2 regions of the Nesterenkonia populi genome follow, and region 2 is predicted to be linked to the other one. Evidence: riboswitches for the same ligand, from Rfam matches in the RefSeq annotation. Region 2 holds a riboswitch; the other holds the start of a gene.
What was found. A riboswitch is a leader RNA that binds a small molecule or an ion and turns the genes downstream of it on or off. The one in region 2 is predicted to bind S-adenosylmethionine.
Positions count from the first base shown of each region.

Region 1: it holds a riboswitch for S-adenosylmethionine, as region 2 does, so the genes downstream of both, FWJ47_RS00505 (PLP-dependent transferase) here and FWJ47_RS04055 (ABC transporter ATP-binding protein) in region 2, are expected to answer to the same signal.

Region 1 is NZ_VOIL01000001.1:110,587-113,978, forward strand. It holds gene metX (homoserine O-acetyltransferase MetX) at 1-952, opposite strand, end outside; gene FWJ47_RS00505 (PLP-dependent transferase) at 1,025-2,146, opposite strand; SAM riboswitch class IV at 2,220-2,335, opposite strand; gene FWJ47_RS00510 (FAD/NAD(P)-binding protein) at 2,370-3,392, opposite strand, start outside.
Region 2 is NZ_VOIL01000001.1:853,663-857,054, forward strand. It holds gene FWJ47_RS04050 (aliphatic sulfonate ABC transporter substrate-binding protein) at 1-327, opposite strand, end outside; gene FWJ47_RS04055 (ABC transporter ATP-binding protein) at 419-1,270, opposite strand; SAM riboswitch class I at 1,282-1,383, opposite strand; gene FWJ47_RS04060 (endonuclease/exonuclease/phosphatase family protein) at 1,455-2,444, opposite strand; gene FWJ47_RS04065 (HAD family hydrolase) at 2,487-3,176, opposite strand; gene FWJ47_RS04070 (ABC transporter ATP-binding protein) at 3,173-3,392, opposite strand, start outside.

The DNA.
Region 1 (3,392 bases), 740 kb from region 2:
CCACTGCGACGACGAACGCCCGCGCCTGCACCTCAGCCAGCGCCTTCTGCGGCCCCCCGCGGCCGCGGCCGACGTCGTGGCTCATCAGCGCCTCAGCCAGGGTCAGGTACGCATTGGGATCGAACCGGGCCGCGAGCTTCTGCCCGTGGTGGTCCATGTAGGACTCCACCTGGTAACGGCCGGTGCGGGCCAGGCTCCGGGCGGAGCCGAAGGGGTCCTCGGCACCCTGCCGGGCCCGGCCGAAGCGCTCCTGCAGCTCGGAGCCGGTCCGGTAGGTGATGTGGGCGATCCGGCGAGCCAGCCGCAGGCCGGCCTCGGGCCGGGGGCCGGCGTAGTAGTCGCCGCCGCGGAAGTTCGGGTCGTTGCGGATGGCCAGCACCTGGGCCTGGCCGAAGGAGATCTGCTCAGCCGTCGACGCAGCTCCGCAGGCGAACACCCCGACGCCGCCCACCAGCTCAGGGAAGGTCGCCGCCCACTCCAGCGCCCGGGCACCGCCCATGGAGCCGCCGACTACGGCGTGCAGCCGGGGCACCCCGAGCTGCTCGAGCAGCCGACGCTCCAGGCGGACCGAGTCCCGGATGGTGACGAACGGGAACCGTGAGCCCCAGGGAACGCCGGCGCGGTCAGGCGATCCGGGGCCGGTGGAGCCATAGCAGCCGCCCGCCATCGCCGGGGCGATCACGAACCACCTGCCGGTGTCGATGGGGCGGCCAGGCCCGAGCAGGCCCTCCCACCAGCCGGTCTCCGGGTCCGCGCCGGTGGACGCCACGTGGGTGTCACCGGTGAGGGCGTGGGCGACGAGGATCGCGTTGTCCCCGGCCTCGTTGAGCTGCCCCCAGGTCTCGTAGGCCAGCGTCACCTGCGGCAGCTGTCCGCCGGTCTCGAACTCGAAGGCTCCCAGCTCGGCGGTGCGCAGGGCCCCGCCGGGACGGTGGCCGTAGTCGTTCGGCAGCGGGGCGGCGGGCCTGGCGGAGCCCTGGTGGGGCGCGCCGGCGGCAGGGGTCTGGGTCAGCACGGCTATACCCTAAGCCAGGGCCCCGGCGGGCGTCGCAGAAAGACCTGCGTGGGCCTCCAGGGCGGCGTCGAGGTCCGCAATCAGGTCATCGGCGTGCTCCAGGCCGATGAACAGCCGCACCATGCCCGGGCGGATGCCCGCGGCCTGCCGCTGCTCTTCGCTGAGCCGGGAATGCGTGGTGACCGCGGGCCGGCCGGCGAGCGCCCGGATGCCGCCGGTGCTGCTGCGCCGGGCGAAGACCCGCAGCGCACGCGTCAGCCCGTTCGCGGCGGCCAGCTGCTCCTCGACGCGGCGTCCGGCGCTGACCTCGAAGGACACCACCGCACCGGCCCCGGCGGGCAGGTAGTCCCGGGCCCGTTCGGCGCAGGGGCTGGCCTCCAGTCCGGAATAATAGGTCCGGTGCACGCCGGGGTGGGCCTGCAGGTGCTCCGCGACCCGCTGCGCGGTGCTGGTCTGCTGGCGGATCCGGGCGGCCAGGGATTCCAGCCCTCGGGTGACCTCCGCGGCGACGACGTCGGGCAGCCGGATCTGCTGCGGGTAGCCGTGGGGTGCCCGGGTGAGCTGCTCCCGGGGCGCGGGCTCCACGGTGCCGGCGTCGACGATGACGCCTCCGGCCTGGCCGCCGCGGCCTGCGAGCAGGTCGAGGCTGGTGTGGACGACCAGGTCAGCGCCCTGCTCGACCGGCCGGGCGAGGTAGGGGGAGGCCAGGGTGTTGTCGATGATCAGTGCGGCGTCGGCCTGCCGGGCGAGCTCGGCGACCTCGTTGAAGGCGAGCACGTCGCCGCGCGGGTCTGCGATGGTCTCGGCGAGCAGGGCGGCGGTGTCAGGGCCGAGGTGCGCGGCCCAGGAGGCAGCGTCGTCGGGGTCCTGGACCACCTCGGCCTGGACCCCGTACTGGGGCAGGGCCTCGGCGAACACCGCACGGTGACGGGCGTACAGGGATGGGGTGACGACGATGCTCGCCCCCGGCTCTGCCACGTGCAGCACCGCGAGGGCGAGGGCGTCGGGGCCGTCGGCGACGGCGCGTGCCTGCTGCCCGGACTCCAGGGCGGCGAGCGCCTGCTCAAGAGCGGCGGTGGGGGTGTCGGCGTGGTCGGCTGCCTGGAGCAGCCGGGTCTCAAACTCGGTCATGCAGGTTCCTCGTATGTTCTCAAGACCCGCACCTGCGAACAGCTCGGCCGGTGGGCCTGAGCTGCGCTGGGAAGGTCCGCGCTTGCCGGCCCCGGTCTGGAGTCGGCCAGGTCATCACCCGGGGCACCCCACCGCGAACTGGAGGGTTGCCGGCCAGCAAACCGGGGTTTGGCACTGGCACTCTTGACCTTGGGACAAGTCTGCCGGAAGTCAGCGCTCACATTCAAGTGCGACGTGCGGCGTCCAGGATGTGGGAGGCCGCGGCGTCAGCGTCGGCCAGGGTGCTGGCGGTGGTGCGCGGGCCTCCCCCGGCCTCCGCGGCGATGGCGGTGCCCCACTGGGCGGAGGAGAGCTGCAGGCCCAGCACATGGACGGGCTGCGCCTCGCCGCTGCGGCTGATCAGCCGGTGCGGACGTGGTGTGACGTCGAAGCCCTTGTGCTCGGCGCCGGCGAGGCTCGCCGGGCGGGCGAGCCCGCTGCGCAGCAGCCCCTGAATCAGCGGGGAGCCGGACTGGCCGACCCTGTTGGGCGGCATCATCGCCTCCACCAGGTGCTGTGCGGCGTGCTGGGCGCCGGCCACCTGCGGGGAGACTGCCGTGAACACGTCCTGTGCGGCGTCGATGGTGTAGACGGGGCTGGGCCCGAGGATCTCGACGACGCCGGCACGCACCAGCGCCGCCAGCTCCTCGGTCCGCTGGACCGGCGCGCCGGAGGCGAGTCCCTCCACCAGCGGCTCGAACCAGGCTTCCACCTGAGCAGCACGGCTGGTCGCGCTGATGCGCCCTTCCATCAGCAGGGCCTTGAGGACGAACCGGGCGGCATGGAGGGTCTTGACCGCCATCTTCTCCGGCGAGCCGCTGGCCGCCGCAGAGGAGGCGGCATCCTCCTCCAACCAGCTGAGCACGGCGGCCCGGTGCTCCTGCGCGCTGCCGAAGCCTGTGCCGGCGAAGGGCGCGGCGTAGGAACGGGGGTCGAAGCTGCCGTCACCGCCGAATGACCGATGGGTGGCCTGCACGTCGGCGAGGATGAGGGGCCAGAGCTGCTGCTCGAAGTCCAGCTGCCCGTGCTGCTGAGCGAGCTTCTCCGCGGCCTCGGGGGTGAAGCGGGTGAGCTCCGCGCCCTGCGGCACGAAGCCTGGGGCGTCTGTCTTGGCACGGTAAGGGGTGCCGCGGCGGGCGCCGGCCACCAGCCGAGGCTCCTGCCCGGAGGGGACGTAGCGCAGCCGCTGGCCCGGGGCGGCGCCGCG
Region 2 (3,392 bases):
GTGCACATCCGCGCCCACCGAACGGTTCAGCAGCGCCGCGGAGCCGGCGGTGGAGCCCACGTGCAGCTCGTCGGCGCGCAGCATCTCATTGGCCCGGTTGGAGCCGTGGGACTGGATCCAGGTGACGTCGGTGCCGAGCTCCTCGAGCTCCTCCTCCAGCCATCCGTGCTCCAGGATCACCAGGGAGAGCGGGTTGTAGGTGGCGAAGTCGATGTTCAGGGTGTCCAGCTCGCCGTCGGAGTCGTCGCCGCAGGCTGACAGCGCCAGCAGGGCGGCCGCGCCGAGGGCGGTGACGGACTGGGCGGAGCGGGAGAAGGAGGTGGGCATAGGTGGGCCTTTCGCGGTGTCAGCAGGTCATGGGGGCGGGCCTGCCCGGGGCAGGCCCAGAGAGCGTGAGGATGGGAGCCGTGCGGGACGGTCAGTGGGCGGCCACGCCGAGGCCGGCGTAGAGCTGGGACTTCAGGTCCGCCAGCTCAGCGGAGGTGCGATCACGGGGCCGGCTCCCCGGCACGGCCAGCAGACGCTTGGTGGTAGCGCCTTCCGCTGCGGTGGGGTCGCCGGCGCTGCGGTCGTCCCTGCCGAGCAGCAGGATTCGGTCTGCCAGCTGCAGGGACTCGTCGACGTCGTGGGTGACCAGCAGCACGGTGGTTCCGGTCTGGGCGTGGATGTCCAGCAGCAGGTCCTGCATCTTCAGGCGGGTCAGAGCGTCCAGCGCCCCGAAGGGCTCATCCAGCAGCAGCACCCCGGGGCGGCGGGCCAGGGCCCGGGCCAGGGAGGCCCGCTGGGCCATGCCCCCGGAGATCTCACGGGGCTTCAGGCGGGCCCGGTCGGCCAGGCCGACCAGCTCCAGCAGCTCATCCACCCGGGCCTCCCCCTCAGCCTTGGATAGGCCGCGGGGCAGGCCCATCTGGACGTTCTTCCGCACGGAGCGCCAGGGCAGCAGGCGGGGCTCCTGGAAGCCCACGGCGGTGCGGTCGTCATAGGGCCTCACCGGTTCCCCGGCGATGGTCAGCTCGCCGCTGAACCCGGTGTCCAGGCCGGCCAGCGCCCGCAGCAGGGTGGACTTGCCGCAGCCGGAGGTGCCCAGGATGGCGAGCACCTCGCCGGGGGCGATCTCGAGGCTGACGTCCCGCAGCACGGTGCGGCCGCCGAAGCTGCGGCCGACGCCGTCGAAGCGGACGTTCAGCGAGTAGCGGCCGGTCGCCTCGGCGACGGCGGACTGGGGGGCAGGGGCTGCCGCAGGCGCCTCGAGGGTGGCAGAAGAGGTCATGCGAGAATTCACTCCCATCGTTCCTGGCATTAGCACCGAGCCCGCAGATGAGTGCTCTGCAGTGGTTGCTGCGGCGTCATCGAGCCAGATCTCTCAGCCGCTCCGGATGGATACCCGCAAGACTGTACGCGAGAGCCCCTGGCGTGCACAAAGAGGGACAGTCACAAACGTAATATCTGCGGCCTCAGGCCCCCGGGGGCCGGCCTCCCCAGCGGCGCAGGGCGGCACGGACCGCCAGATGGTCCGAGGGGAAGGCGTTCTGCCGCTGGGAGGGGATGTGCCGAGCGGCGCCCCCGTACTCGGTGAAGCCCGGGTCAGCTGGTGCGTCGGCGTCGTCGGCCGCCCCGCCCAGATGATCAGCGCTCACCACCTCGAGCCCGCGCACGAACACGAAATCGATGCGGTCTCGCGGCTCCGTCTCCGGATCCTCGATCTGCGACCAGGTCAGCCCCGGAGCCTGGGCAGGGTCCGGGTGGGCCTCACGGAACGCGTCGGCGAAGCCGGCCTCCATGAACAGCCGCGGGGCCGGCCACCGGGCCGACGGGCGATGCTCGCCGTTCCAGTCCAAGGAGGACGGCACATTGAAGTCCCCGGCGATGACCACCGGCACCTCGCCGAGCTCCTCCAGCAGCTGATCGGTCTCGGAGAGGATCTGCTGCGCCTGTGCCGTGCGCTCCTGCTCACCCGGCTGGCCGAACACCTCCTCCGCAGCATGCGGCAGCTCATCCCCGCGATACGGGCCGTAGTCCGGGGAGGCCAGGTGCACCGACCAGGCCAGCACAGCCCCGGCGCGGGTCTGCACCAGCGCCGCAGTCGCATAGGGAGCAGTGTCCGTGGGCAGCAGCCGCATCGGGCTGGGGCTGAGCACCGCACAGTTGAAGTCCTGCTGGGCCGCAGTCATCCCTGCCCGGCGGGCCAGGCGCACCCCGGCGGTGCCGAAGCACTCCTGCAGCATCACAATGTCAGCGTCCTGATCCTCGAGCACCGCAGCCTGCTTGGCGGCCGCGTCGTCGATCTCACGGCCGCCGAACCACAGGTTCCAGGAGAACACCTGCAGGGTCCGCAGCTCACGAAGCTTGGCCGCGGCGGCCTCCTGCGGGCTGGTGAGCTGGTCGACGGGCTCGTCAGCCAGGGTGTCCTGAGGACGGCGGGTGGGCTGAGGGGTCTGAGGCAAGGGGACTCCGTAACGGTTGGGTGCGAGAGGCGCGCGACGGCTCTATCCGGCGGCCGCAGCGAGCTCCACGGCGGTCAGGGCGGTCAGGCGGTGGTGGCAGGGCAGAGACACATCCGGGTCCGCATTGACCCCCACCACCGTCAGGCCCGCGGCCATCGCTGCCGAGGCGCCCGCGGCGGAATCCTCAAAGGCCGCCGCCTCCTCGGGGGCGACGCCGAGACGGCGGCAGGCTTCACGGTACAGGTCCGGGGCCGGCTTGCCGGAGGCGACCTCATCCACTGTGCACACCGCCTGGGCGGTCTCCCACAGCCCGGAGGCGCGCAGCATCAGACGCACATCGGGGCGCAGGCCGTTGCTGGCCACCGCAGTCGGCACAGCGCTCGCCAAGCCGGTGAAGACCTCCACCGCACCAGGCATCGGCTCTGTGCCCTCCTGAAGGAGCTGGGAGTAGCGGCGGGTGAGCTCGGCGGCGACCGCAGCGGCATCGCCGCGCACCTGCGGGAGCGCGGCCAGACGCGTGGCTGTGTCATCCACCGACAGCCCGTGAAAATCAGCGGCGGCGGCACCCGCGACGCCGCGGTCGGCCAGCCAGGCGGAGATCATCTCCAGCCACACCGACTCGGAGTCCACCAGCAGCCCGTCACAGTCGAACACCGCCGCGGAGACGCCCAGCTCCACCGGGCCCTCCGCCGTGGACAGGCGCAGGGCTGCGCTGCGGGCCTCCGCGCTCATGCAGCGGCCCCGGCCGGCAGGCGCAGCGCCGGCTCCGAGATGACCTGTGGGCGCACCCGGGTGCCCGGCACCAGCCCGGCGGCCTCTGAGGCTGAGACCGAGCTCACCAGCTCCAGGTCCCCCTCCGGGGCGGCCGCCCGAATGATGGTGCGCTCGCCGGTGTACACCTGGGAGGCCACGGTGCAGTCCCCGTCCTCGGCGGGAACCAGCATCAGG